Regions from separate parts of the Robertmurraya mangrovi genome, predicted to be linked through region 1. Evidence: riboswitches for the same ligand, from Rfam matches in the RefSeq annotation. Region 1 holds a riboswitch; the other holds the start of a gene.
The links. A riboswitch is a leader RNA that binds a small molecule or an ion and turns the genes downstream of it on or off. The one in region 1 is predicted to bind S-adenosylmethionine.
Positions count from the first base shown of each region.

Region 1 (15,563 bases):
AATTCCCATGGTTTCATGATCTGCAAGTGCAAGTACTAGAGTATTTCCATCCTTCTTTGCCCATTCAACTGCGTATCTAACAGCATCATCAAATTCTACTGTTTCTTTCCAGATGCTAGTAAAATCGGCAGCATGGGCTGCATGATCAATTCTTGCCCCTTCAATCATAGCAAAGAAACCATTTTTCGCTGCATCCTTAGATAAAAATTCAATCGTCTTAGCTGTCATTTCGGTTAAAGTGGGCTCCGTACTATTCAATTCATCTCGGTCAATTTTATAATTCATAAACGAATCATGAAACAGACCAATTAATTTTGTTCCTTCTGCCGCATTGAGCTCACCACGATTCGTGACGTACGTATACCCTTTTTCCTTAAATCCTTGAATTAGATCAACACCATTCTGTCTTTTCGGTGTGAAATAATCCCGGCCTCCGCCTAGTACCACATCAAGGTCTTTTTGAAAAAGCTGTCTAGCGATTTCATCTTGTCCCGCACGAGTTTTTACACTTGCATAAAAAGCAGCTGGAGTAGCATCCGTTACGGTGTTTGTTGAGACAACACCAATCTTTTTCCCTGCCGCTTTAGAGGCATCTAATATAGTACTCAAATCTGTCCCATCTGGTGTAATTCCAATCATCGTGTTATTAGTTTTATTCCCAGTAGCTATTGCTGTACCGGCTGCCGCTGAATCAGTAACGGTATTATCTGCAGAGTACGTTTGGGATAGGGCAACATGTGGAAGCCCTTGCATAAATAATCTGCCTTCTTTTCCATGTTCGAATAATCTGGCAACCTCCATCTGACCCATTCCCATACCATCACCGATTAAAACAATGATATTGCGAGGTTTCTTACCTGGCGCTACATTTCTAATACTCGCTTGATTATTATAGTCATTCCCTAGACTAAAATTAGAATCCTTGTTATTTTGACTATTTCGGCTTTGCTTAGGATTTTGATAGGCTTGCGTTTTCCCCGAACCTTGTTCATTAGTTAGGTTAAGTCTACTACCTTGATCGTGTGAGAATATCTCATCTTTAGTATCGTTAATAAAATTAGGTGAGTTAGGATTATGTCTAGGTTCTGGAGTTAGACCTATTTTTTTGCCCTTCTGGTTACTAGTAGTTTGAGCTGTTTTCTCGTCTTTCTTTTTGTCTTTGTTTTTCGCTTCATCCTTATTATTACAAGCAGTCAAACTAAACATAAGAGTGAAAATAATTAGTGCTTTAAAAATGCGTGCTGTCATGATTTCCCTCCTTTTGTTGTTACTTATACTTTTTGCAGTTACAGGAAAAAACTATATGGGAATTTTTGCTTTTACCTGTCCGGGGGGAATGAGAGAACTCAATTGATATTAATTAATTGACATTTATGTAAGATAATCTAACGTAGTATTTCAGAATATTAACAAAAGTCTATTGAATTTAACCAAAATTCAAGTTAAATTAAATTTAAATATTAATATATGTAACATTTCCTTACATTAAGGAGTAATTTAAACTAACAGCAAAACTAAATTAAAAGGAGGAAGTCAAAATGGATATTAATTATTTGATGAATAGCTTGTGGGTGATGGTGAGTGCGGTTTTAGTCATCTTTATGTTAGGTGGATTTATTTTGTTGGAAGCAGGTTCGACTCGGATGAAAAATGCTGGTCATATTGCAGGTAAAACCATCTTTACTTTTGGTCTCGCATCGATAGTGTTCTGGGCTGTAGGTTTTGGGTTTATTTTTGGAGAACAAGCTAATTTTCTAGTCGGTCTTTCTAACTTCTTTTATTCAGGCGCCGAACTTGCTGACCTGGGTCTTTCATCTCCTGTATTCTTCCTCTTTCAACTAGCTTTCGCCGGGATAAGCATCACCATTGCATTAGGGGGCTTTGCAGAAAGAGCAAAGTTATCCGTCTACTTAGTTTTCACCATTTTATTTTCTGCCATCGTTTATCCAGTCGTTGCTCACTGGATTTGGGGAGGCGGATGGTTAGCTGAACATGGTAAGCAAGATTTTGCCGGTTCCACAGTGGTTCATTTAACAGGAGCCATGGCAGCCCTAGCTGCAACCATTCTACTGAAACCTCGTATTGGAAAATACAATAAAGACGGTTCCTCCAATAATATTTATGGACACAATCAAGTTTTTACAGCTTTAGGAGTATTGATTTTATGGGTTGGTTGGTTTGGATTTAACGCTGGAAGTACAGTCTCTGTTGATGAAGGATTTTTCGGATTTGTCGCACTTAACACCAATTTAGCCGCTGGAGCAGGTGCCGTTGCTGCTTTATTAATTTCTTGGGTGGTTTTAGGAAAATCGGATGTTCCAACGATGTTAAATGGAGGCTTAGCTGGACTTGTTGCAATAACTGCATCTTGTGCATTTGTTGATACTTGGGCGGCTGTTGTCATTGGATTTGTTGCTGGTTTACTAGTTTTCTATAGTGTAAGATTTTTTGAAAAGCGAAAAATCGATGATCCAATTTATGCTCTTTCTGTTCACGGAGCAGCAGGAATTTGGGGGACCTTATCAACTGGCTTCTTTGCCACTCCTGAGCTGGCGACAGTTGGGTTGCCTGGGCTATTCTATGGTGGAGGACTTACACAATTAGGAGTTCAAGCTATGGGCGTTGCCGTATCTGGCATGTATGCATTCGTTGTTTCCTTTGTGATCTTAGTGATTACGAAAAAGGTATTGAGTGGTCTACGTGTTTCGGAAGAAGAAGAAACTATGGGCTTAGACATTAGTGAACACGGTAGCTATGGCTATCCTGAAGTATTTACTGTCATTGAAAGTAAGAGTGTTCATTCATAAGACCTTGGAAAAGGTATACTGAAAAAATACAAAAATGCAATTGTCACGATTTTATTAGATGTCTATTTTCAAATTGCTAAATTATAAATTAATGTCATTTTTCGCTGAAGGTTAAAATATAGTATTTATCAGACAATCTAAGGTAAGTTGGGCAAAAATAGGGGCTAGTCTAAAATAGCTAATTTCTCATTCAAAATAAAAATTTTCAAAAAAAGACTTTACAAGTAAAAAATCCCTGTGCTATATTTATCCATAATTAATAAACAATTGATTTGGTAACGCGTTAATACAATAAAGATTTCTTATCCAGAGAGGCGGAGGGACTGGCCCGATGAAGCCCGGCAACCGATTTTCATTCAATGAAAACACGGTGCCAATTCCTGCAGAACAAATTGTTCTGTCAGATAAGAAGAGTGTGTCTATTCTACCCTCTTCTTATGAAGAGGGTTTTTTGATGTAATAAAAAAATCTTTAGTAACGATAAATTCCAAAACACAAGGAGGTATATATGAGTTCACTAAAAGTAGCACTGTTAGGTCTTGGTACCGTTGGAAAAGGGGTATACGAATCCATTATCCAAACACATGAGAAAAAACTAACAGAAGCAGTAGGTAAAAAAGTTGAAATCGTTGGCGTACTAGTGAAGGATCACCAAAAGGAGAGAGGAATTAAGAAGGATATCCTAGTTACTACAGATGTAAACCAAATATTAAAATTACCTCATGTAGATATTGTTTTTGAAGCCATTGTTGGGATTGAACCAGCCAATACTTATATTCGTCAATTTTTAGAAAAAGGTAGCCATGTAATTAGTGCGAATAAGCAATTACTTGCCTATAAAGGTAAAGAACTAGCTGAAGTGGCAAATAAATATAATCGATTTTTAACTTTTGAAGCTGCAGTAGCCGGTGGAATCCCATTACTAAGAACGATTATTCAGTTATTGCAAGTAAATGGAATTACCAAACTTGAAGGAATACTAAACGGAACTAGCAACTATATTTTATCTAAAATGAGAACGGAACAATCAAATTTCAATGAAGTGCTAAAAGAAGCCCAAGATTTAGGCTATGCTGAGGCAGATCCTTCAAGTGATGTTTTAGGAACAGATGCTTTCTACAAATTAATGATTCTTAGTAACTTAATTTATCAAAAACAACCAAATTGGGAAAATGTCAATAAGGTGGGAGTAAATGAAGTTTCTCAAGCTGACATTTTGATTGGTGAAAGATTAGGGTTTAGATTGAAGTTGGTGGCTACACTGCAGAAAAAGGAACAAGATGTGCTAGCTGAAGTTAGACCTGTTTTTGTTAGTAACGAGCATCCTCTTTACAATGTCGAAGGAGTAGATAATGGTATCGTATTAAACACCGATCTGGTAGGAACCTTGCTACTACAAGGACCGGGGGCTGGATCTTTAGCGACAGCAAGTGCGATGATTGAAGATTTAGTTTACATTAGCCAGAAAGGGACACCAAACATACAAACACCGAGATTTAGCTATAATAGCCTAGTGGAAGGAAAGGAAGAACCCTCGATTTGGTTAACGATAGTTGAACTGCCAACAGATGAGTTGGTGAAAGAATACAAGCAATATTCTTCTATAAACTTTGCTAATAAAGATTTGACAGCCGTTCATCAAGAAGAAATTAAACATAATGATGGCTACATTATAGGAGAAATACTTGTTGGAAAAAGTGAAAATGTAGAAAGATTCATAGAAGAGTTACCACAAAAAATAAGAATCTATCCGATTTCACCAAAGGGAATTAATATAGCAACTAAAAATGTAGAGTTAACGAGATTACAAACGACAACTTCATAGGCTTCTTATCAAGAGAGGTGGAGGGACTGGCCCGATGAAACCCAGCAACCATTTGAACATTAAGTTCAGACAGGTGCTAATTCCAGCAGAGTTTTCTGAGAGATAAGAAGGGGTAACCACACCTCTTCTTGTCGGGGTGTTTTTTTATGGGAAAAAATCAAAAAAAAGGAGATTAATACAATGGCAAACCATTCATACGATTTAGAAACATTATTATTACATGGAGGGCATGCTCCAGATCCAACAACCGGCTCTCGAGCTGTACCCATCTATCAGTCTTCTTCCTATGTTTTTCATAGTACAGAGCATGCACAACGATTATTCTCACTGGACGAACCAGGAAATATTTATTCTCGAATCGGAAACCCAACAGTAGATGTACTAGAAAAAAGAATCGCTCTTTTAGAAGAAGGAGTAGCTGCAGTAGCAACATCTTCAGGGCAAGCAGCGATTTCATTAGCGATTATGAACCTAGCACATGCTGGTGACGAAATTGTCGCATCTACTAGTTTATACGGAGGTACATATAACTTATTTGTAAATACTCTTCCAAACTATGGAATTAAGGTTAATTTTGTTGATTCAACTGATCCTGAGAACTTCCGAAAGGCAATTACACCAAATACAAAGGCTGTTTTTGCTGAAATCATCGGAAATCCAAGTTTACAAGTTTTAGATGTTGAAGCTGTTGCAGATATCGCACATGAAGCGGGAATACCATTGATTGTGGATAGCACTTTTGCATCACCAGCACTTTGTAAACCGATTAAGTGGGGAGCAGATATCGTCGTTCATTCTGCTACGAAATGGATTGGAGGCCATGGAACTTCCATCGGTGGTTTAGTGGTAGATGGAGGACGCTTCAATTGGAACAGCGAAAAGTTCCCAATGTTCACTAAACCTGATCCAAGCTATAACGGAATTCGTTACGCTAATGATTTTGGTACATTAGCTTTCATTACTAAATTAAGAGTTCACTTATTGCGAGATTTTGGATCATCCTTAAGTCCATTTAACGCCTTCTTAATACTACAAGGTTTAGAGACATTGCAATTAAGAATGGAAAAACATACACAAAATGCAAAAGAGGTTGCTGAGTACTTAGTTAATCATCCAGCCGTAGAATGGGTTACATATCCTGGCCTTGAATCACATCAAACCCACCATTTAGCGAAAAAGTATTTGAAAAATGGAGACGGGGCGGTTGTTGTTTTTGGAATTAAAGGAGGAAGAGAAGCAGGAAAGAAATTCATTGACTCGCTTTCACTCTGGTCACATCTCGCAAATGTTGGGGATGCTCGTTCATTAGTCATCCATCCTGCCTCGACAACCCATCAACAATTAACAGCTGAGCAATTAAAACAAACAGGAGTGTCTGAGGAACTTGTTCGTTTGTCAGTCGGGTTAGAATCGGTACGTGACTTAACGAATGATTTAAATCAAGCACTTATCAAAGCAAGTGGTGTTTCTAACGAAGGAAAAAAAGAGATTGTCATTAATGATGAAGGAGTCATCCGGTGGGCTTTAAATTCTGCAACAGAAAAAGTCACTGTTGATGGTGTCGAACAAACGAGGAAAAAGAATTTAGCCATTGTTGGTTTAAGTAGCAACCCATCAAGACCTAGTCATAGATTAGCATTTAAAATGCAGCGTTTAGGGTATCGAATTATCCCAGTTAATCCTAGGGAAACGGAAGTTTTAGGTGAAAAAGCTTACCCAGATTTACGCTCCATTCCAGAACCAATTGATGTGGTACAGGTGTTTAGAAGTCCGGAAGCGGCAGTCGAGCTTGCTAAAGAGGCAACGGAAGTAAAACCAAAAGTGTTCTGGCTTCAAGAAGGAGTCATTTCAGAAGAGGCAGCATCCATTGTAAAAGAAGCTGGAATTGAAGTAGTTCACAATCGCTGCACCTATAAAGAAGCACAACGTTTAAGAGGAACCATCTCTACATTTGCTTGTGAAATATAGATTGTTGTCATAAAAATTAGACATCTAAAGGGGAGTTATAATACTATGAAAAACCTTAAACTTAAACATCTTCTAACTTTAATTCTGAGTATAACCATCTTAATACTAGGAGCTTGCAGCAGTAGCTCTTCATCAGATGGTTCAAATGAAGATAAACCGAAAAAAATCCGATTAGATTACGCTTTTTATTCCCCTACTAGTCTAGTGTTAAAGGATCAAGGCTTGCTTGAAGAAGCCTTAAAAGAAGACGGAGTCGAAGTAGAGTGGGTTCAAAGTTTAGGAAGTAATAAAGCACTTGAGTTCTTAAACAGTAACAGCATCGATTTTGGTTCAACAGCAGGGGCGGCGGCATTGATTGCTAAATCTAAAGGGGCACCAATCGAAAGTGCCTATATCTATTCAAAGCCAGAGTGGACCGCATTAGTGTCAAAAGGTGGTTCTAGTCTAAAATCGGTAGTTGATTTAAAAGGGAAGAAGGTAGCTGCAACATTAGGAACAGATCCTTATATTTTCTTACTCCGTGCTTTAGATGAAGCCGGTTTAAAAACCACTGATGTAGAAATTGTAAACCTTCAACATGGGGACGGGGCAAATGCATTAATTGCTGGTCAAGTGGATGCTTGGGCTGGACTTGATCCACATATGGCAAAGTTAGAAGTAACGGAAGGAACAAGTTATATATATCGTAATCCAGATTTCAACACGTACGGTACGTTAAATGTTCGCTCAGAGTTTGCTGAGAAGTATCCAGAGTATGTTGAAAAGGTCATTGCTGCATATGAAAAGGCTAGAACTTGGACCGTTGAAAACCCAGATAAAGCAGCTGAATTGCTGGCAAAGGAAGCTCAATTAGATTTAGAAGTTGCTACACTACAAATTTCTAGAAATGATTTTTCAAACCCAATACCTGGCCAAACTCAAGTAGATGCATTAATATCAGCAGGTAAGGTTCTTCAAGAAGGTGGAGTAGTAGAAGGAAATGTTGACATAGAAAAACTAGCAAAAGATTTAATTCAATCTTCTATTGCAGAAAAAGTAATCAAGTAGCAGAGTCAATTTAAGTTAGGGAGGAATACAACAAATGTCACAGCAAACGGAAAGAAGTATTCTTAAACCAGTCCGAGTGCCCTTTAGATTATCTACACCCTTTAAGGCTTTAACGGGTTCTCTTAAGCCGGTGTTATTAGGGAGTATTATCCCTGTGATCCTTATTGCTTTATGGGAGTTATTTGGAAGGTTAGGAGTTCTCCCTCCTAATCTCCTTCCAGCCCCGTCCATTATTATTCAAAAAATCATATCAATGATTCAAGATGGTAGCTTATGGGGACATGTAGGAATTACTGCCTACCGCGTGTTTGCTGGATTTTTACTAGGAACATTGGTTGCCGTTTTATTCGGCTCAGTTGTAGGCTTCTTCCGTTTAGCAGAACATTTAGTGGATCCCCTACTTCAAGCTTTCAGATCCATTCCTTCTCTAGCATGGGTACCGTTATTTATTTTATGGCTTAGCATTGGAGAAACATCAAAGGTTGTATTGATTGCTGTAGGAGTGTTCTTCCCTGTGTATCTTAACATCGTAAGTGGAGTGAAGGGAGTAGATCGTAAATTAATTGAGGTCGGAAAAATATACGGATTTACTACTTTTCAATTAATTAAGAGAATAATTCTCCCTGCTTCTCTCCCTTCCTTCTTAGTAGGTTTACGAAGCGGGCTAGGACTTGGCTGGATGTTCGTGGTGGCAGCAGAACTAATGGGTGCAAGTAAAGGACTAGGTTTTTTATTAGTCTTTGGTCAAAATATGAGTTCTCCAGATATCATCATTGCGAGTATTATTCTTTTTGCTTTACTCGGTAAGTTTACAGATTCAGTACTAAAAAGTGTCGAGAAAAAAGCACTACATTGGCAAGATACTCTTTCAAATCAATAGGGGGGATTCACTTTGGTACTAGTAGTAGATCAAGCAACAAGAGAATTTGATAATGGAAACACTGCTTTCCGTAACATAAGTTTTTCGGCTGAACATGGCGAAATTATTGGCCTTCTTGGAACAAGTGGCTGTGGGAAAAGTACTTTATTAAGAACTATTTCTGGTTTAGACACCCTTTATGCAGGGAGCATCCTTTTAAACGGATGTGAGGCTAGAGACTGCGATGTAAACATTGGGTACATGTTTCAAGAGCCGAGATTAATGCCATGGTTAAATGTCCTTGAAAATGTATTGTTCGGTGAAAAGAATCAAAAGAATCAGCGAAAAGACACCGCCTTGAATTTATTAGAGCTGGTAGGCCTAAAAGGATTTGAAAAGAATTACCCAAAGGAATTATCAGGTGGAATGGCTCAAAGGGTAGCAATTGCCCGAGCATTGTTCACTTCACCGGATTTTTTACTTCTAGATGAACCATTTAGTGCTCTAGATGCTTTTACAAAAATGCAGCTTCAAGATCTTTTGCTCTCTGTATGGGAGAAAAGTAAAGCTACCTTGTTATTAGTGACACATGATATAGATGAAGCCCTTTATTTATGTGACCGTTTATTGATATTTAGAGGACAGCCGGGTGAACTTTGTAAGGAAATTAAAATTAACCATCCAAGGCCAAGGTCAAGAGGGGACGAGGAGTTAGCAAAGGAGAAGAAACACATCTTGTCTTTATTAGACTTAGAAAAATAGTTTAAAAGAGGGAGTTCAACATGACAAATAAATTCATACATTTGCCACCAACAGAAGGTGAATATCAATTAAGTCATTATGAAGGAACAAGAGATGTTTTTTCATGGGAGTCGGTGCATGCTCAGTTTAGCTGGAACAAAACGGGTAAAGTGAACATGGCATACGAATGTATTGACCGACATGTGGATGACGGATATGGAGATAAAACAGCATTAATATATATAGAAGGAACAAAACGTGAAGAACTTACTTTTCATGAACTAAAAAAGAGAACAGATCAATTGGCTGCATTATTAAAGTCTAGAGGAGTTAAAAAAGGGGACCGGGTTTTTGTCTTTTTAACGAAGCATCCGGATTGTTATGTAGCGGTACTTGCTAGTATTAAAATTGGAGCCATTGTTGGTCCATTATTCGAAGCGTTTATGGAAGAAGCCATCTATGACAGAATGTATGATTGCGAAGCCTCCGTTTTAATTACAAATAGTGAACTTTTAGAAAGAGTTCCAGTGAATAAACTACCACATTTAAAATCTATTTACATAACGGATGAGAGTGAGGATGAGTCTTTACTTTCCATCCCGAAACTTACCAGCAATGATACGGAAATAGCAGATGTTATTGAGTGGGTTGACTTGAATGATGGGATGATTATTCACTATACTTCTGGGTCAACAGGTAAGCCAAAAGGGGTATTACATGCACACCGAGTGATGGTTCAACAGTATCAAACTGGAAAATGGGTGTTAGATTTAAGGGACGATGATATTTACTGGTGTACAGCCCATCCAGGTTGGGTCACAGGAAGTTCATACGGAATTTTTGCTCCTTGGTTAAATCGTGCAACGATCGTTGTCCACGGAGGTCGGTTTGCAGCAGAAGAATGGTTTGATGTGATTGAGCAAGCTGGTGTAACGGTATGGTATAGTGCACCGACTGCTTTTCGTTTATTAATGGATAAAACAGAATTGGTAAAGAATTATAATCTTTCGAGTCTTCGTCATATTTTATCTGTCGGTGAACCGCTTAATCCTGAAGTAATTACATGGGGTGTGGAGACATTAAATCTACGCATACATGATACATGGTGGATGACGGAAACAGGCGGGCAATTAATCGTTAATTTACCTTCCCAAACGATTAAACCAGGTTCAATGGGTAGACCACTACCAGGGATTCAAGCAGCCATTATTGATCATCAAGGGAATGAGCTAAAAAGAGGTGAGCTTGGGTTATTAGCGATAAAAAAGGGCTGGCCTTCCATGATGAAAGAAATTTGGAAAAACGAAGAAAAGTACCATTCCTATTTTATTCATGATTGGTATTTATCGGGTGATTTAGCTTATATGGATGAAGAGGGATATGTGTTTTTCCAAGGTAGGGACGACGATATGATTAACTCTTCGGGAGAAAGAATAGGACCGTTTGAAGTGGAAAGTAAACTCATAGAACATCCAGCTGTATTAGAAGCAGCCGTCATTGGGAAGCCAGATCCCGTTCGAGGTGAGATTGTGAAAGCTTTTATCGTACTAGTGGGAGGCTACACGGACAATCCAAAACTGAAAAAAGAGATTCAAACCTTTGTTCGATATAAGCTGTCTGCTCATTCTATGCCAAGAGAAATTGAAGTATTAGACGAGCTTCCGAAAACGCAAATAAGCGGAAAAATACTAAGAAGAGAATTAAAACGAAAAGAAATAGAAAAATTGGTAGTTAACTAATATATAAAAAGCCTGGATGTTCCAAACTTATATAATAGAAGAAACTCGGTCATTCTTCCTTATATGTTGGAAATCCAGGCTCATTTAATTAGAAGAGGCGAATTTTTTTCCCGACCTTATGAGTCTCTCCACCATCTCTTGTTGTGAATTCAACTTCATCAAAAACTAAATATAATTCTTTTGGATAGTTAAAGTAAAAGCTTTCAAACTGTGGCCTTGTGTTACCTAAGTCTGTTAGTATTTCGTCTTCTATATGGTTGTAAATTTTACCGTTTTCATCTTCAAGGTGATAAGTATACAAGATTCCTTTTCCTTCATCGAGTTTTGACAACAAGTCAATTTTCATGGATGTCATAGTAGGATACACTTTCACATAATCTACTGAAAGATCAAGGTTCTTTCCACCTGCTTCAATCGAGAACTTTTTCCCAGCATGAGTTTTTGGTTCTTTTGCTACAATTGTGTTATCTAGCTTAACACCTAAGTTCCAATTTCCATCAAAGTTAATGTATTCACGATTTGGTTTTTCCGTACGGTTGGTTGCTTCGTACAGATTTTTTATGGATATTCTCAATTCCTCAGGAGTGTAGTTTGTCTCACCATTGTTAACGAATTCCATAAAACCGTAGAAGTCTTTTTGGTCTTCTGTTTTAGTAGGTGTTTGTATATAACGTGGTAGGAAGTGTGCCCCGTTCGTTTCCTCTCCATATTCTGTTAAAGAATCTTTTTTCTGCTTAACAATTAATCTTCCTTTTTCATCTGTCACCTTCAACTCTTCAAACCATAAATCTTGTAGATCTTCTATGTTTCCGGATTTCTCCTTATCTAGTGCTACATGATAGACAATGAAAACGCGCTTTTTATCAGCAATTACTTCATCAACAGTGAAAGAAACCCCGTTGTTTTCTGTAGTTACCCCACCAGCAAAGCCACTGTGTTTACTAGCTTCTGTTAACCCATTATCATCTTGATAAGGACTTATACTCCAAATCACTCCTAGACTCTCCATGATTTTACCAAAGGCAGGTGTCATAGAAACATTCCATGCTAACAATAATCCTGCCGCAGTTGCACCAATAGTTGTGAACGTTTTTTTCCATTTGAATTTCTTTTTTATCGGACTAGAAAGTTCTTTCTCAACCAAACTTGGTACATTTTCAGCAAATCTAATTAATGATTCTGGAACTTCTATTGAATCGAGATTCGTTTTGATTTCATTTTTTAATTGTTCATCATTTTTTACCATGCGGAATCACCGACTTTCTTAAATTCGTTTTGAAAAGGAATGACCTTGCCTAAACTTACTCGCGCCCTAAATAATCTAGTTTTAATGGTGGAAGTAGGAACGTTAATCAATTGTGAGATTTCTTTTAAGCTTAAATCTTGATAGTAATAGAGAATAGTAACAATTCTTAACTCATCGGGTAAGGCCATAATCATTTGTAAAAGTAAATTGTTTCTTTCTTTTTTTAACAAATGTTCTTCTGGTTCTGTGGTAGCACCATTTAACTCTAATTGACTTTGGTCTAGACTAGTTTCCGTTGTTGTTATTTTTCCTGTTTTTCTAATGGTATCTAGTGATCTACTAGACACTAGTGTAAGAAACCAACCAGAAAAGGAGCGTATGTCTTTCTTTTCCATAATCCCTATGTAGGCTTCTATTAAAGCGTTTTGTACGGTATCTTCAGCTAGTTCTTTTGATCTTAAAAAGGAGAGGGATATCGCGTATGCTTTTTGTAAATAAGGCTTAACGAGTTCTCCGAATGCAGACTTCTCTCCATGTTGACACCGAAGAATCAATGCTTCATCTATGTTCATTTTCAACATCCTGTTCAATTGTTTAATTTAAGACATTAAATCCATAATCCAGTAATTTTCTAGTTTCAATAAATCTTTCATCTCTAGATGAGGTTTTCATCACAACCGTGATCAGTCTTTCTCCATTCTTAACGGCTGTACTAGCAAAAGAGTATCCACCATCTTCTGTTGACCCTGTTTTTAAGCCATCCATACCTGGATATTCGTATTTTTGCCCCGTTAACATCCAATTCCAATTTTCCATTTCAATTGAATGGTTTGTACCGGCTTGAAAAATCAGCCTAGGTATTTGAGTTACTTCTAGAATCTCAGGATAATCTTTCACTAAATGTAAAGCTAGTAGCCCTGTGGACTTGGCAGACATCACATTTTCGTCATCTTTGTCTGTTCCCTTAGGATGCATTCCTTTGAGATCTCGATTGTTTAGCCCTGTGCAGTTAATAAATTTATAGGTTTCTAACTCTAGTTCATTAGCTTTTTTATTCATATGATTGATAAATTCTTCTTCTGTACCTGTTAGTTTTTCAGCTAATGCAATGGTTGCTCCATTAGCTGAATAAATCAACATGGCTTCAAACAACTCTCTAACGGTGTAAGGATTTCCTTTTTTTAATGGAACGTTTGATAAGCTTAAATCTTGCGATATCATCTCAGCATAGGAGCTTATTGGGACAAGGTCGTTCCAATCTAATTGTTGATCTTTTATCGCTTCTAGAATTAAATAGGAACTCATCATTTTTGTCATGCTTGATGGAGATAGTGCTTGATCTGCATTTTTTTCATAGATCAACTCACCATTGTCGGCGTTCAGAACAACTGCAGCTTCTCCATTGATGTGTAATTGAGTTTTTAGGTTAACAACGGAAAGTAGCTTATCTGAAACATTATTCATGCCTAGTAAAACAAGAATGGTTGCTGCAACAAAAATCTTTTTCATATCATCTCACCACTTAGTCACTCTTTCTCGCATTCATCCCGGGATATAAATGTGGAAAGGCTTGGAAAAGTTTGTTTCGTAAATATGACGAAGGAAAAGAGAGAGAGGTTCTCATTTTTTAGAAAAAATTTAATTAGTTCAAGAAAGCATGTACAAAAAACACATAAAGGAACTCGGACAAGAATAAAAATAGGAGAGACTAGCTTTCGAGTTGGGATGGATGATATGTATAATTTTTTTAGGAAAAATGGTTTCGTCATAGCAGGTGGAGCAATTCAAGGATTTGGAATGGGGTTATTCCTCTTTCCGCATGCCATCCCTTCCGGAGGTGCAGGGGGATTAGCCGTATTATTAAACTACTTTCTTCATTTAGATATGGGTTTTTCGTTATGGATTGTTAATTTTTCTATGCTCGTATTAGCAATAAAATTTTTAGGAAATCGGTGTGCCATTTGGACAATGGTCGCTATATCGGTAACATCGCTTTCTATTTATTTTTTTCAAAATACGATTTCGAAACCGCTGGGGAATGTTTGGGTTGATCTCGTGATAGGATCCCTATTTCTTGGGACTGGTGTTGGGTTGCTTTTAAGAGAAGGGGTATCTAATGGAGGGGTTGGTGTAATTGCATTAATTATTTCAACGGAAAGAAATATCCTTCCCGGGAGACCTTTATTTTGGATCAACGTTAGTATTTTCTTTATTACAGCATTAATTATCAGCTGGGATATCATTATTCAGGCGCTTATTAGCCAATGGATATCTACAAAAGTGGTGGACTATGTGTGTGGAATTCGTTTTCACCAAGTATATACATTAGGATGGAGGAAGAAATAAAGAATACTTCCTCCATTTTTTATTTTTTAAACGTAGTTATAACGGAAGCCATTCGTGTTATCTTTATGACCATCTTTTCCTTTTACATGAATAAGAGCTAGACAGAGGAGCCCCACTGTAAGTGTCAGACCCGCAATAGTAAAGAACATCCCAGGTCTAGACCATTCCATTAAACGTGTGAAGACGGGTGGACCGACAGCAACTCCTAAGAATCGAACAGATCCATATAGGGAAGTGACAAACCCTCTTCGCTCTTTTCCAACAGAACCAGTTATCAGACTGTTAATACAAGGTAAAACGAGACCTGTACCAACGCTACTGATGGATAGAACAAGAAGGAACATGACTATGCCTTTAAAGAGGACAAGCAATGAATAGGAAAGAGTCATTAGTAAAAAGCCTAATACAATTAACCTTTTCATCACCACTAGGTTTTTCCCGATTTTGCTACCAGTAATATAAGAAGTGGTTACCATGACGAGAAGGGGTACCGCTAAAATTAAACCTTTAATGATTCCGTCAATTTTATACGTTTTCTCAAGAACGTCAGAAAGATAAAATAAGATACCGAATAATGTAAATAGACAGGTTGCTCCGGCTAAGTATGTGGTAAATAACCAGCGTCCTTCATATTTAAAAACACTTAGCAGACCCCTAACATATTTTCCAAATGGAGGGGGAGCTTGGCGATTTCGTTTTTCTTTAATGAAAATCCAAGTAAGAAGAATTGAAATCGTACAAATCGCAGGGAAGGCGAAAAAGACAGCATACCAGGCGATCAAACCAAACAATGATCCTAGGATTGGTGAGAGTACCTTTCCTAATCCATTTGAGGCCTCCACTATCCCGAGTACCCTACTTTGTTCCCCACCCTTAAATAAATCTCCTGTAAGAGCCATAGCAATCGGAGCTGTACCTGCAGCACCAATACCTTGAAGGGTTCTCCCCACTAAAATCCATATGTATGGGTTGTCTATCCCCGCAG
Region 1 covers NZ_JAXOFX010000001.1:334,743-350,305, forward strand. Annotated here, with positions in the region: gene SM124_RS01735 (alkaline phosphatase) at 1-1,248, opposite strand, end outside; gene SM124_RS01740 (ammonium transporter) at 1,539-2,807, shown strand; SAM riboswitch class I at 3,107-3,218, shown strand; gene SM124_RS01745 (homoserine dehydrogenase) at 3,316-4,632, shown strand; SAM riboswitch class I at 4,635-4,741, shown strand; gene SM124_RS01750 (PLP-dependent aspartate aminotransferase family protein) at 4,813-6,600, shown strand; gene SM124_RS01755 (aliphatic sulfonate ABC transporter substrate-binding protein) at 6,646-7,647, shown strand; gene SM124_RS01760 (ABC transporter permease) at 7,682-8,527, shown strand; gene SM124_RS01765 (ABC transporter ATP-binding protein) at 8,540-9,268, shown strand; gene acsA (acetate--CoA ligase) at 9,289-10,986, shown strand; gene SM124_RS01775 (DUF4179 domain-containing protein) at 11,075-12,232, opposite strand; gene SM124_RS01780 (RNA polymerase sigma factor) at 12,226-12,804, opposite strand; gene SM124_RS01785 (D-alanyl-D-alanine carboxypeptidase family protein) at 12,827-13,741, opposite strand; gene SM124_RS01790 (YitT family protein) at 13,967-14,578, shown strand; gene SM124_RS01795 (MFS transporter) at 14,605-15,563, opposite strand, start outside.

Region 2 (15,563 bases), on a different contig from region 1:
ATAAAGTAACCATAGTTGATTCTGCAGATAAAGAGCATGAAGTTGAAGTAAGGTGGGATATTAGACCATTTGTTTTTGAATCATGGAAAAAACCGGGTGAATATACCCTCTATAGTGAATTCTTTACTCTACCAATAAATGTTTCCAATACAGACCCTGCAACAAGATTGGAAGTAACGGTAAAGATAATCTTTGAGTAGATTCGCAAAAATGTATTTGCTTATAAATAATTAGTTCCAAATTTGTAAAAAGCGTACCCTTCCACTGGGTACGCTTTTTTACAAGCTGAAAATAATAGTATTTTACTATGGGGTGTGAATGGGGAAGCTGTAAGTTCAGGAGTTACTGCTATGGCTGTTAACCAAGTATAGTATTTTTCGTTAATAAAACATTTCGGCTAAAAATGAGCCTTAAACAGCCTTCAGAAAAGGAAGGTTTGGCGAATTTATGAATAATTCAAAATAAGATTGACAAGGACATGTTTAAACTCTATATTGATAATAGTTCTCATTATCAACTTAAGGAGTATTTTAGATGTCAAACATAATAAACATGAAAACTAAAAAACGATTTACTTTTATTTCTGTAGTTATTCTTATGCTTTCCATGGTTTTACTTGGTTGTACAAATGAAACAGGAGATTCTTCTGAAGACTCTTCAAGTGACAAGGAACATATGGTCACTTTTGCATGGCCTAGAGATATAGGTGGAATGAATCCCCATCTATATAATCCAAACCAATTATTTGCTCAATCCATGATTTATGAACCTTTAGTTAGTTATCAGAATGGTGGAGAAATCAAACCACACTTAGCTGAGTCTTGGGACGTTTCTAAAGATGGAAAAGAATATGTATTCCACCTACGCCAAGATGTGAAATTCTCTGATGGAACAAGTTTTAATGCTGAGATTGTAAAAAAGAACTTTGATGCTATATTAAAAAATGTAGATTTACACAGCTGGTTAGGTTTTATACCTAAAGTCTCTCAAACAGAGATCGTAGATGAATATACTTTTAAATTAGTATTAAATGAATCTTATTACCCAACTATTCAGGAGTTAGCGGTTGTACGTCCCGTTCGATTCCTAGGGGAAGCTGGTTTTCCTGAAGATGGAGATACATCTAAAGAAATAGTGAAACCGGTTGGAACTGGTCCGTGGGTATTAGATGAATATAAAGTGGATGAATATGCTATTTTTAAGCGTAATGAAAATTATTGGGGAGAAGTTCCTCAAGTAGAGAAGATTAAAGTAAAAGTGATTCCTGATGCTGAAACACGCGTACTTGCCTTCGAAAAAGGTGATTTAGACTTAGTATATGGTGAGGGTGTTATCAGTGTAGATTCTTTTAAACAATTAGAATCTACAGGTTCTTACAAGACTAGTGTTTCTGAACCAGTCGCTACTAGACAATTAGTAATGAATACGAACAAAGAACAACTTTCCGATATGCGTGTTCGCCAAGCATTGCATTATGGCTTTAATAAACAAGCAATGGTTGAGGGCGTAACATCAGGTTTAGAAGAGCAAGCAGATTATATTTTACCGACAAACTTCCCTTATACTTCTGAAGTAAATGCTACCAAGGTTGATTATAATGTAGAGAAAGCAAAGCAATTACTTGATGAAGCAGGTTGGAAGCTACCAGAAGGCAAAAATGTTCGTGAAAAAGATGGAAAACTACTTGAAATTGAATTAATGTTTAATTCTGCGGAATCCATTCAAAAAACAATGGCTGAGACATTACAGTCTGAGTGGGCAGGATTAGGGGTTAAATTAAATATTGTGGGAGTTGAGCTTACTACACAAGTAGAACGCTTTAAAGCGAATCAGTTCGACATGAATTTCTTTAGTAACTATGGTGCTCCGTATGATCCGCATGCTTTTGTAAATGTAGTTGCTACTGAAGGATTTGGCTTTAAAGAGGCTATCTCAGCTTATCCTAATAAAGAGGAGATCCTTGAGCAAATAGCTAAAGTTCAAAAAACGACGGATGAAAATGAGCGTCAACAACTTTACACAGCCATTTTAGGTTCGCTTCAAGAACAAGGTGCGATTGTACCTATTTCTTATATTAAAAAAATAGCAATCTACCAAAAGGATGTTTCTAATTTTAATTTCCCAGCTAACCGAGATGAACATCCATTCGTAGGATTGAATTTAGAGAAGTAACGTTAGGAGATTTTTTATGGGCACTTATATCCTGAAAAGAATAGTGACAATCATTCCAATATTCCTTTTAGCTACTTTGATCACATTTGGGATGATTCATCTTTCGCCAGTAGATCCAGCTGAAGCTTACCTTGCAGCTGCGCATATCCAACCAACAGATGAGATATTGGCCCAGAAAAGACAGGAGTTTGGCCTAGATCAGCCTCTCCTAACTCAATATGTGAATTCTATTATTAAAATCAGTCAATTAAATTTTGGGGTTTCTTACGTATCAAATAAGCCGGTATGGGAAGAGGTTACTTCTCGATTGCCAGCAACGATTCAGTTAACGATAGGGAGCATCATGATTGCGATTTTAGTGAGTGTTCCTCTAGGTTTTTTAGCTGCTATAAAGAAAAACAGTGGAATCGACCATTTCAGTCGATTCCTCTCCTTTTTTGGAGCGTCCATTCCTTCTTTTTGGCTTGGATATTTAATGATTTTTTTCTTTTCAGTCAAGCTGGACCTTTTTCCTGTAGAAGGGATTGGAACTTGGAAACACTTGGTTTTACCTTCTATCACTTTGGCGCTTCCCTTAATTGCTTTATATACCCGACTGTTACGTGCAAGTGTTCTTGAAAATTTACAAGAGTCCTATGTTCTGTTTGCAAGGACTAGAGGTATGGATGAAAAAATCATCATGGGTAAGCATGTACTGAGAATGTCCATCTCTCCGATGATAACAGGAATCGGTATGAATGTAGGGAAACTAATGACAGGCGCCATTATAGTGGAGGCCGTCTTTTCTTGGCCAGGATTTGGACGGTATTTTATTGAGGCAACTTTTAATCGAGATGTACCTGTCATCCAATGCTATATACTATTGGCAGCAGGGTTATTCCTTTTTAGTAATTTAATTGTTGATCTCATTCAAATGTATATTGACCCACGTATTTCAAAAAAAGGTAGGCAGGTTCAATGATAGCAAAGCTTCGTGAGAGATTAAGAAGTCAAAAAGTAATAGTCGTTTGTTCTCTAATGCTAGGTGGGTTAGTTTTAATCACGATCTTTGCTCCATGGCTTGCACCTAATGATCCTGTCCTGGTTAATATGGCTCATAAGCTAGAATCTCCCTCTTTGGAATACCCATTAGGAACGGACCACTTAGGACGGTGTACATTATCACGTATTTTATATGGAGCTCGGATTTCTTTAGGGTTTGCTGCCTTGATTTTTGTTTCATCTTTAAGTATCGGTTTGATTGTTGGGATCATTGCTGGATATAAAGGTGGGTGGATTGACCAATTGCTCATGAGAATAGCTGATGGGGTGATGGCTGTCCCAAGTCTTTTACTGGTACTTGGCTTCGTTGGGATTTGGGGAGCGGGTCTAAAACAGGTTGTTCTAGGGTTGATTTTAGTACAATGGGTTTATTATGCTAGAATCATTCGAGGAATGGTGCTAACCCTTAAGGAACAGAACTATATTGCTGCAGCAAAAATAAGTGGTTCTTCTCAATGGACTATCATAAAAAAACATATCATTCCTAATGTCCTTCCGCCGCTAGCGGTATTAGGAACATTAGAAATGGGTTGGGCCATTATGGATTTATCCTCCATGTCCTTTCTAGGTTTAGGTGTACAACCGCCTACACCCGAATGGGGTGCGATGATCCACGAAGGGAAGTCTTATATTAGAACAAATCCAACTTTAATGATTTATCCTGGTTTGATGATTATGCTCGTGGTCGTAACCTTTAATTTATTAGGTGAGGCACTTTCAGAAAGATATGGGGTTAAACGTCGCTAATACAAAAGGAATGTTGATGATGGAAACAACCAAACAAACAATTCTAAATATAAGGGATTTACATGTTCAAGTAAAAACCCACAATGGTCAAATCACACTTGTTAAGGACATTAATTTTGAACTAAAACAAGGGAAAATTCTAGGTCTAGTTGGAGAAAGTGGTAGCGGAAAAACGGTTACGAGTATGTCCATTTTACAACTACACGACCATAAAAATATGAATATTGAAGGAAGTATTACTCTAAAGGGGAAGGAATTGAACGGCTTAGACAACCGAGAAATGCGGAAAATTCGGGGGAAGGATATTGCTTTTATCATGCAAAATCCGATGAATGCATTTACTCCGGTATTTACTATAGGCCACCAATTTGTTGAAACCATTCGAACTCATACTTCACTAAATAAAAAGCAAGCAAAAGAACTTGCCGTCGATGTGTTGCACAGTGTAAATTTACCAGAGCCAAGTAAATTATTAAAAAAATACCCTTTTCAATTAAGTGGAGGGATGCTGCAACGAGTCATGATTGCCATGGCTGCATGCTTACATCCTTCCGTTATCATTGCGGATGAGCCAACTACGGCGCTCGATGTTCATAACCAATTATTAGTCCTTCGACTGTTAGATAATATTCGCTGTGAATTTGGAACATCTATATTACTCATTTCTCATGACCTAGGTGTTATTTCAGAGATGGCAGATGATGTGATCGTCATGCAAAAAGGAAGAGTTGTGGAAAAAGCAGATGTGTTTGAATTATTTGATCATCCACAACATGACTATACGAAAAAACTATTAAGGACAAGGCCGTCTTTATACATCGAAAAGCAACCTTATACCTATCAGTTATAAAAGAGGGGGGATACCACTGATGAGCTTATTACAGGTGAAGCAGGTCAATCATAGCTATCATTCTAAGAAGTTTTTTAACTGGAAGGATCAATCGAATAACGTCCTTCATGATATCTCCTTTACCATTGAAGAAGGAACATGCTTAGGCTTAATTGGTACAAGTGGAGCCGGTAAAAGTACTTTAGGAAAAGTGATTCTTGGTATTCAACCTCCCGAGCAGGGGCAGATTTTGTTTCAAGGACATGATATTTATCGTTCGGACAAAATGACTCAACGAAACATACGTCGTAACTTACAAGTGGTATTTCAGGACTCTTATTCATCTGTTAATCCGCGATTGACAGCAGAACAGATTATAAGCGAACCATTAGAGAACTATGAAAAGCTAACGATAGCTGAACAAAGAAGTTTGGTCATTTCGTTGTTGGAAAGAGTAGGTTTAAGTGAAAAGGATTTAAACAAGTACCCAAATCAATTTAGTGGTGGACAATTACAACGAATTAATATTGCTAGAGCCATTGCTCTCAAACCGAAGTTAATCGTCCTAGATGAGTCTGTTAGTAGTTTAGATATGGTCACACAAAGCTTAATCTTAGAACTATTAAAAGAGTTAAAAGAAGATTATGGCTTGTCCTACCTTTTCATTACTCACAATATTAAAGCTGCTTTTTCTATTTCTGACCGACTGGGTGTACTAGAAAAAGGGGAGCTAATTGAGCTTTATGATTCAAAGGATGAGTTCTTTTATTCAAAGAATCCGGTCATTTTACAATTAAGAGACTCCATTCTTGCTGAACATCCTCGCTTCCGATCCATTACTAGAAGAGAGAATTTCGCGTAAAACTTTTGTTACAGGAAGCCTACATGTTTAGTAAAAACTGAAGCAAAAATGTAGTGTCACAGCATATTCAATATGATGTGGCATTTTTATTGGCTAGAGTAGTAGAATTCTCTCATTTGAAAATAAGTAAAGTAAGAAAAGGAGAAAAAAATGAAAATAGGAAGCCCTGCCTTGGCCATAAAGGTATCACACTCCTTTAGTCATCGACAATATTTATTACTTGCTATCCCTTTAATTATTTCTGGAATTTCAACGCCCATATTGGGTGCTGTCGATACAGCTGTAGTTGGACGATTGCCCGACCCATCGGCTATTGGAGGAGTAGCTATCGGGGCCTTCATCTTTAATACGATGTATTGGCTTTTTGGTTTTCTTCGAGTGAGTACGACAGGATTTACTTCACAAGCGCAAGGTTCTCATAATGAAAATGAAACGGTATTAACGTTTCTACGGCCGATGTTTATTGCTGTAATGGTAGGCTTAATTTTTATTCTTTTACAAAAGCCTATTTTACATAGCGCCATCTATTTTATTGGGGCAAGTAATGAAATAACTGCCTTTTCTTCAACCTATTTTTCCATCCGTATTTGGGGAGCCCCTTTTACGCTGCTGAGCTATGTCATGATTGGCTGGCTCATGGGATTGGGAAAAGTAAAATGGACGTTGGCTACCCAAATCTTCATGAATCTCTTAAATATCGTATTAGATATACTTTTCGTTCCCATTCTTGGATTAGGGGTGGCAGGGGTCGCTTATGCCACGTTAATATCCGAAGTAAGTGCCGTACTTTTTGGTGCGTGGATTATTGTTCGTACAAATAAGCTAACTCTCGCAAACTTCCCATTTGGCAAGTTGCTAGATCCTGCACCTTTAATAAAAATGTTAAAGGTAAATCGAGACTTATTTTTGAGGACGGTTTGTTTACTTACCATGACAGGGATCTTTACAGCAAAAGGGGCTAGTATGGGTGAAGTCACGTTAGCAGCCAATGCTGTTCTATTGCAAATTCATTATTTAATGGCCTACTTATTAGGAGGTTTTGCCAATGCGTCCAGTATCATTGTGGGCAGGGCAATAGGCGGGAAAGACCAGTCTCTTTTTAAAAGAGCCCTTTCTTTGTCTGCACAATGGGGCTTCCTTGCAGCCATTGTTTTATCTTTGTGTTTAGTCTTTTTTGGGGAACAGGTCGTTTCTCTATTCACAACCATTCATGAAGTAAAAGTGACCGCATATGACCTCTTAATCTGGATGTTGATTTTTCCTTTTGTAGGATTTTGGGGGCTGCAATTAGAGGGAATTTTCTCAGGTGCTACAGAGGCACGTTTTATTAGAGACTCTATTTTATTTGCTTTACTCATTTTTTTATTATCCAACTGGTTATTCATCCCTCATCTCCATAATAATGGGGTTTGGCTATCGTTTATTATTTTTAGCGCGGGCAGATCCTTCTTTTTATGGTTGTATGTTCCGAAATTAACACGAGTAAAGTTTGGATAAAGAAAACCATTGTATTTTAATAAGTAAAGACTACTCCTTAATAATAGGGAGTAGTCTTTACTATTTTGCTAGATTAATATAAATCTTCTTTATTTATTCTCTTCTAAAAATTTCGTGACGATCTCATTAAACTTTTGACTATGCTCCCAAAACATGAAATGTCCACCGAGTACCTTCACTGAGGCCTTTGGGGTGAGCTTTGCTAGATAGTTGGTGGCTCTCTCTGCCCAATGTTCGGCGACAATATATAGAGTAGGGAGGGACTCACTACTACTAGTGGCCTCTTCTCGATAATCAGAGAATAGACCTGAAGAAAATAAGTTGGCAGCAATGTAATATGGTGTTTTAAGGGACTGGTCTACAATCCACGTTAATTCTTCTTCTTTGAGATCGCGTTGAACCATGACTCCAGTTGCATATGCCGAAATGAAATCGCGTTGCCCCTTTGAATTCCGCAAATAGTTCGTATAGGCCGCAGCCAAGTCATCAAGATTTCCTTCTACCCAATCCACATCTTGTTGAAGGGATAAAGATTTTGGTGGCATATCAATTAAAACTAGTGATTTAATATGGTTGGTTCCGAACTGGCGTACATATTCCCATACGGTTAAGCATCCAAATGACCAGCCGACCAGGGTGGCATTGTCTACATTTAATGCAGTCAAAACTTTTTGCAAATCCGTGCCATGTGTAACATAGTCATTCCCATGTACCGTCATAGTTGAGCGCCCATGGCTTCTAGGGTCAATCACGATCGTACGGTGAGTTTGTGAAAAGTGTTGGACTTGCTCGGAAAAGACATCTGTCGTAAAAGTAAACCCCGGAATAAATACAACAGGGTCTCCTGTTCCAACATCTTGAACATACAATTCAATTCCTGGTTCTACTTCGATATACGTTCCGTTGTTTGTAGTCATGGGTTACCTCCTGTTTTTTCAGTCTAATAAGAATTACGAAAACCATTCTTTCTAAATCATATTCAAAACAGGAGGAGTTCATATCTACACTTTTTACTTTTTAATTGACTAGCAAACTTCAAAAAGGGTTATAGTAGTCGAAGGAATTGTAAAAATAGATCCCAATATCTTTATTATTAATTACCATAATTACAATAAAAAGTGAGGGGATATCAGAGTTTACTATTCTATAACTCTGCACTTTTACCTCAGTTTTTTAAAAAAAGAACGTATTCGTTCAGCAACTAACCTAGGATCCTCGGTGGCAACAAAGTGTCCGCCTTTGCCTAACTCTTCCCAACTTAGAATATTCGGGAACATTCTTGCAACATATGCCTTTGGAGGTCGTTCATTTGGTTGAGTGGCTGTTAAAGATACTCCAATGGGGACGGTAGTAATATCTTCCGGTCCTGGCCATTTCGTATGTTTACCTTCGAAATATAATCTATTTGCTGAATTAATAGTTTGGGTTAGCCAATAAATGGTAACGTTTGCAAGTAGCTCTTCCTTATTGAAATGCTTATATAAATTCCCGTTTTGTGGATTTGTCCATAAGTACCATTTTTCTAAAATAAATGCTGCAAGACCTATCGGAGAGTCTGTGAGTGAGTAACCGATCGTTTGTGGCTTTGTACCAAGCATATGAGCGTAGGCACCTTCTTCGTTATACCATTCTCTAGAAAGCTTAAGGTAATTTTCTTCTGATTCTGTTAATAAAGCATTTCCAGGAACAAACGGACTAGGGTTTCCAGGTGTAGTAGTGTGATAACCAATTACTTTTTCTGGATGGTCTAAGCATAATAATCCTAAAATACTGGCTCCAAGATCATACCCATGGGCTGCAAACTTCTCGTATCCTAGCTTATCCACCATTAATTTCACCAATAGATGAGAAACTTGTCGATCCTCAAAGCCTGATTTTAATGGAGTACCTGAAAACCCATGACCAGGAATAGACGGAATAATGACATCGAAAGAATCTTCAGGATCTCCACCATATTTCTCCGGGTTTGTCAGATAGGGAATAAGGTTTAGCAGTTCATAAAAAGACCCTGGATAACCATGAGGAATAATGATAGGTAGAGAGTTAGATCCATTTCCACGCTCGTGAATAAAGTGGATATCTACATCATCTATTCTTACTTGAAAATTTGAAAATGAATTTATTTTATTCTGCACTCTTTTCCAATCAAACTCATTTTTCCAATAGTCTGTTATATCCTTCATAAAATCTAAAGGGATACCGTATTCCCAATTAGATCCAGGAACTTCATCAGGCCATCTTGTAAAGTCTAATCGATTCTTCAATTTCAAAATTTCTTCCTCATTGATATTCAAATAAAATGGTCTTATATCCATAAGTTCATACCTCCAATAATTTTATTAAGTAAATAGTAAGATAAAGATATAATTAAAGAATGGAACATTTTATAAGTATTCGTTCATGTACTTTATTCTAGTATTCTATCTTCTATGGTGACCTTTAAAAATTGTTTAATAGTCACGATGACCACTAAAACTATATTAATGGTTATGGTAAATATAGTCAATAGGAGTGTTTTTATGGAAAAAAATTATTATGATCTTGAGATTATTGCTGATTTTTTTAATACTCATGATAAACGGACCCGCTTTGAAGGGGACGAGGGTGTTGAACATCTTACATCCTCAAAGGTTCTCTATTCATGGTTATTAAAGTATCATTTTATTCAAGAAGAAGATCTAGTGACGGATGAGGACTTAATTCATGCTATTAAGTTTAGAAACGAAGCACGAAAAATGATTGTCAATAATGATTACAATAAAACGGATGATAATCTTATAGAAGAAATTAACAAATTAATAGATGCATTTACATTTTCAATTGAATTTTCCTTAGATTCTGAAAAAATCATTCCTCATGGAGAGGGTGGAAGAAGGGGAATAGGAAGATTAATATTGTTAATTTTTGAGCTTAGGAAGAAAGCTTTATGGCATCGGATAAGGGTTTGTTCTGCTGAAGATTGTCAGTGGGTTTTTATTGATTATTCAAGGCCAGGTACTGGGAAATGGTGTATTATGAGCGCTTGTGGAAATAGAGCAAAAAATAAAACTTATAGAGAAAAAATAAAACATCTAAAAGAGTAGTTTCTTAAGAAAGATAAATAAAAATGTTAAAATATACTGGACAAAACAACTTTTTAATATTATATTGAATTCAAATAATTTAATATTCGAAACTTTCTTATCTAGAGAGGTGGAGGGACTGGCCCTTTGATACCTCGGCAGCGGACTTTTAATAGTACTGTGCCAATTCCAGTAGCATTTTGCTAGAAGATAAGAAGAGCAGGTACATTCATTTTGTTTTTTCACCCCTCTTCTTATGTTGTAGAAGAGGGGGTTTTTGCGTTTAGAAGGTAAGAAAAATACAAAACTAATAAAAGGGTGGAATTATTTATGACTAACACATTGGTACATACTCCGTTTAGAGCAGATCATGTGGGGAGCTTATTACGACCTGAAAGAATCCATACAGCTAGAAAAGAATTTCAAGAAGGTAAGATCACAGCTCAAGTGTTACATGACATTGAAACAGAAGAAATTAGAAAAATTGTTGATAAACAAATTGAAGTAGGACTACAAGCTGTAACAGATGGGGAGTTTCGTCGCAGATTCTGGCATACAGATTTCTTAGAGCATTTAAACGGAGTAGAGGGTTACGTTCCAGATCACGGTTTTCAATTTAAAGGGGAGGAAACGGAAAGATACGATATACGTGTAACGGGTAAAATTTCATTTAATCCGAATCATCCACATGTAAAGGATTTTACCTTGTTTAAAGAAATTGTTGGTGATCGTGCCGTTGCCAAACAAACGATTCCAAGTCCAAACCAACTTTTTAACGCGGGTATTCGAAATCTGGAAATCTATCCAAATCTACAGGATTATACAAACGATGTGATTCAAACCTATTGTGATGCGATTAAAGCCTTTTATGATGCGGGTTGTCGCTACTTGCAGCTAGATGATGTTTATATTGCAGGTCTTAATGCTCCAGAAATTCCTTTTAATGATAGTGGTTTAGACCGCGAAGAGTTGATTGATTTAGCACTACATGTGGTGAATAGCATTTTAGAAGATAAACCAGAAGATTTACTCGTAACTACCCACCTTTGCCGAGGAAACTATCGTTCAAAGTGGGCGTTTGAAGGTAGTTATGCCAAAATTGCGCCAACCTTATTTGCAAAAGAAAAAGTAAATCGATTTTTCCTAGAATATGATGATGACCGTTCTGGCGACTTCGAACCGTTACAACACATTCCAAATGGAGGTCCACAAGTGGTCCTTGGACTATTTACATCAAAACATGGAGAGCTAGAAGACAAGGAAAACATTAAAGCACGTGTGGAGGAAGCAACGAAATATGTGCCGATAGAGCAATTATGTATTAGTCCACAATGTGGGTTTGCTTCTACTCATCATGGGAATATATTAACTGAGGAGCAGCAATGGGATAAGTTAAGGTATATTGTGGAGCTTTCTCGGGAGATATGGGGGTAGGGGAGAAGTCTGGATTGCATCTAATAAGGTAGAGTGAGTACCTAGGCTTTTGGAGGTGACTTCACTTTCTTGTCCCGTTGACTAATGTGGAAAAGGAAAACATGAGAAATAAGAGGAAGGTCAATCTATGTGATCCTCTTTTTGTTAGTATAGTATATAAAACTGAGTTTGGTGTTACTCGTGGTCTCATCATGTAGAAGAATGGGAGGGTTCAAATAAAGTTAGCATCAGGGGCTGGGAAGAATCAAAAAAGAAAAAAACAACATAACTAAGCAGTAGATTTGGAATTAATATTGTTACCTGTTTGAGTTGTAGAAGATTTTTTATAACTGATATTTTTTACTACATATTCAAGTATAGAATCTGTTTCTATACTTGAATATGTAAACCAATATCGCATTTAGAGGTCTATTATATATCATCATCAGTGAGTATGATGATTAATTGATTTAATAAATCTATTTTTTTTAGTATAAATTCTTTTATAGCAGGATCTGACTCAGATTCTAACATCATCTCGAGTTGATGGATAGTGGCTAGTGTAAGTTGTATTTCATTATCTAATTGTTCGTTAGATTGAGAGGAATGTATCTTATGTTCAGGTAATTGATTTGAAGACAATTTACTTAATTCATCTAGATAATCATATTCTACGCTATTTGTAATTTCATTTCCTGTATGATTCACCCTACTAACAATATTATCAAAGTCTAGGCTAGTATTATTTACAATAGATTGAGCAGTTTGTTCAAGTTCATTTTCATGTTTTTTAAGTGCATTTGTGATTGAGTCACTCGTTCCTAGGGACTCCAATTTACTAAAATCCTCTAGTTGTTTTTCTGATAACTGTAAAGATTCTTCAGTATTATAAGTCAATTTTGCTATTTGGTTGTTAACAGTTTCATATAGATTGGTTTTCAGATGATACTGTGCTATCTTTTTTTGATTTTCTGCCCAAGCGAGTGTTTGGTGATAAGTATCAGTAGAGGCATACACTGTACTAATACTACAAATAAATACTATTAATATCCATGTTAAAGGCTTCTTTATCAGTCTTTTAATGAGTTTCATATAATGTCCCTCAGTTCATCTATTCAATTTCAATAGGCTTTGGAATTGACTTAAAAGGAATTAGGGAAAAAAGTACGTAACCATCTATGTCTGAGTGGGGGATAGGTCCCACACTTGGATCTCTACTATCAATGCTCTCTCCAGGAGTTCTGTTATCTCCAATAACAAAAATATGATCAGCTGGAACCTTGGTAGCCTCCATATCTGATGATTGTCCTGATGTCATAATTTCTGGAAGGGGTTGATCATTTACAAATACAGTACCATCTTTAATCATTACTGTATCTCCACCTAAAGCAATAACCCTTTTTATAATTTTATAACCTTGTTCAGGTTTATTAATAATGACAACATCACCTGTTTCAGGAGATGAAAAGTATTTGCTAATTTTCTCTTCTAATATGAAGTCCCCATCCTGAAACGTTGGAAACATAGACAATCCACTTATTTTTGTAAAGCCTATACTATTACGGATTACAATAACTACTAATGCTAGCATTAGAATAAATTTAACCCACTCCATAATGGAACTTTTTTTAGTAGTATCCTTAACTTCGATGTTGGTTTCGTTTATTGCAGTATTTTCCATGCGTTTCAACTCCATTACTCATTATTATCACTAGAATTTTCTTCAGTAGTATCTTCTTTTGGAGATTCCTCTTTTTTAGAATCTTTTGTGGATTCCGAAGGCTCTGTTTCAACTTTAGAATCTCCTGTGGGTTCTGATTGTTCAGTTTCCTTACCTGATTCTTGTTCTTCTTGTTTCTTGTCTTCTTCAGGAGGATTTTCTTTTTGATTTTCTGCTTGATCCTTTGCGGCATCTTCCATTTCTTTATTTACTTGCTCATCAATGTTCTCTTTAGCCTTCTGCATATCTTCCTGATTTTGAGAATCAATAATAGTAGCAGTTTCTTGAGCTTTTCGTTCGATATTGGTACTTATTGAGGCTCTCTTATCTGCTGCATACTCCTGAAGTTCTTTTACAGATAATTCAGTTTGTTCACGAACTTGGCGTAATAAGTTTGCCTTTTGATTGGTAGCATCTGTTTTAATTGAAGTGGTTAAAAACTCCTCTACTTCAGAAAGGCGCTCTATATACCAATTTCTTATGTGATCAGAAATTCCTATCTGTGCATAGGCTACAGATGTAGAACATAGAGCTGTACCTATAAGAGTAGAACTAATTATTAATTTCTTCATTGGGTTTTTAGACTGTCTTTTAATTTTTGAAATGATTGAATAATTTTTTTTTCTTCTTTTTTTTCTGTACTTATTAACTCTTGAAAGCCTCATCTGGGTGCCTCCTTATTGTTATTTTGATAAGGCTATGCTAAAACAGGGGAGAGAGTAGAAGAGGAATGAAGATTTTTTAATTATATAGCCCGAATGACATACAGAGATATAGTATTCTTATTCTATGAAAATCAGAACAACATTTGTTTGTTCTAAAAAAGGCAGAGGAGAAGAATATCCTCTGCCTAAATATTTTTTACCATAAACCTAATTCTGCAGCATATTGGAAGTCACCATTCTCATCCATGTACTCAATATACAGAGTGCCAGCACCTAATACAGGAACAGGGATGTTGTTAAATTCTAGTTCTTCCACTCCTGGTTTAACACTGCTTTCTGCAAATGGAGTTTCAGTTACTCCTCCTTGAGCGCCTTTTAGGTCTCTAAACTGATATCTAAACACTACATCAAATTCGTTAGTATTTGTGACCTTGAATTTAATTTTCCCATCAAAAGCGCCACCGAATTTTTTAGTTACAACCCAGTCTAATCTTTGTGGATCTACGACTACTGGAGTCTCAACACCAATTCTATTAATTACTCTTTCAAAATTAGCAATAGCACTATCCTCAACTTTTTGACCAGCAGCGGCAATAGCTGTCTTAGCTTCTGTTTCAAGTCCAGAAATTAAACCAGTTATCGCGTTGTTGATACGGGCCACTTCAGAAGCCAGGTGATCGCTTACTTCAGAATCTGCATCCTTTTTTTGTCGATCAATCTCTGCTTGTAAAGCACTCTTAACTTCATTAATCTTTTTAATTAAGTCAGAAGTTGCTTTACCTTTAACTAATAGAGATTGTTCTGTTACATCATTAACATTAGTATTCTTAGCTGCAGTAAGCACGGATGTGATATTTGCTTCTAATGTGTTGTATTGGTTATTAAGATTAGTAGTTGTTTCAGTATTTTCTTCTGCAACTACTGCATCAAAATCAGCTCCAATGTTATCCATGAAAGTTTGTAAAGCAGCGGTTAATGAAGCAACGTGCTCAGCTAACTTACCTTCAATTTTAGTTTTAGTATCAGCTTTTTCACCCGCACCAGCTGAATTAATCTGTCCTTCAGCTGCATCACGACCAGCTTTTGCATCGTTTTCAACTTTAGTCTGAGCTGTAGTACGTGATCCATCAATTGCAGATTGAACAGCTGCTTTAGCAGCATCAATTTGCAGCTGACCCCAAGCAGTAAATTGTTTTCCTGCGTTCGTATCAGCGAACGCGAAAGCCGAAGTACTTAATACACTTGCTGCTACCACTCCTGCTACAATTTTACCTTTAACTGATTTGATTTGAATTTTTTTCATTTTGTTCTCTCCCTTAATAATTTTTTTGTTTTCATCATTAATAAGTAAGAATAATGGCAGTGTTACTTTCAGGGACAATGTGACAAGAATTATCCCGAAGCTAGAAATGTAAGTTATTAAGAACAAGCAATGTAATATGACATAGTATTCAACTCTTAAAAAATTTAAGTTAATAAAGGATCTTTACTATGTATTTGATGCTGATGTTCAAACTTCTTCTTTCTAGCGTTCGTTTCGTTCTTTATATTGAAC
Region 2 covers NZ_JAXOFX010000012.1:78,662-94,224, reverse strand. Annotated here, with positions in the region: gene SM124_RS16590 (hypothetical protein) at 1-200, shown strand, start outside; gene nikA (nickel ABC transporter substrate-binding protein) at 535-2,172, shown strand; gene nikB (nickel ABC transporter permease subunit NikB) at 2,189-3,133, shown strand; gene nikC (nickel ABC transporter permease subunit NikC) at 3,130-3,960, shown strand; gene nikD (nickel import ATP-binding protein NikD) at 3,980-4,810, shown strand; gene nikE (nickel import ATP-binding protein NikE) at 4,830-5,651, shown strand; gene SM124_RS16560 (MATE family efflux transporter) at 5,802-7,148, shown strand; gene SM124_RS16555 (alpha/beta fold hydrolase) at 7,238-8,065, opposite strand; gene SM124_RS16550 (epoxide hydrolase family protein) at 8,309-9,463, opposite strand; gene SM124_RS16545 (CGNR zinc finger domain-containing protein) at 9,668-10,231, shown strand; SAM riboswitch class I at 10,326-10,427, shown strand; gene SM124_RS16540 (5-methyltetrahydropteroyltriglutamate--homocysteine S-methyltransferase) at 10,541-11,644, shown strand; gene SM124_RS16535 (hypothetical protein) at 12,056-12,715, opposite strand; gene lepB (signal peptidase I) at 12,735-13,304, opposite strand; gene SM124_RS16525 (hypothetical protein) at 13,319-14,008, opposite strand; gene SM124_RS16520 (hypothetical protein) at 14,205-15,311, opposite strand.
Region 2: linked by a shared signal. The riboswitch ahead of SM124_RS16540 (5-methyltetrahydropteroyltriglutamate--homocysteine S-methyltransferase) and the one ahead of SM124_RS01750 (PLP-dependent aspartate aminotransferase family protein) in region 1 are both predicted to bind S-adenosylmethionine.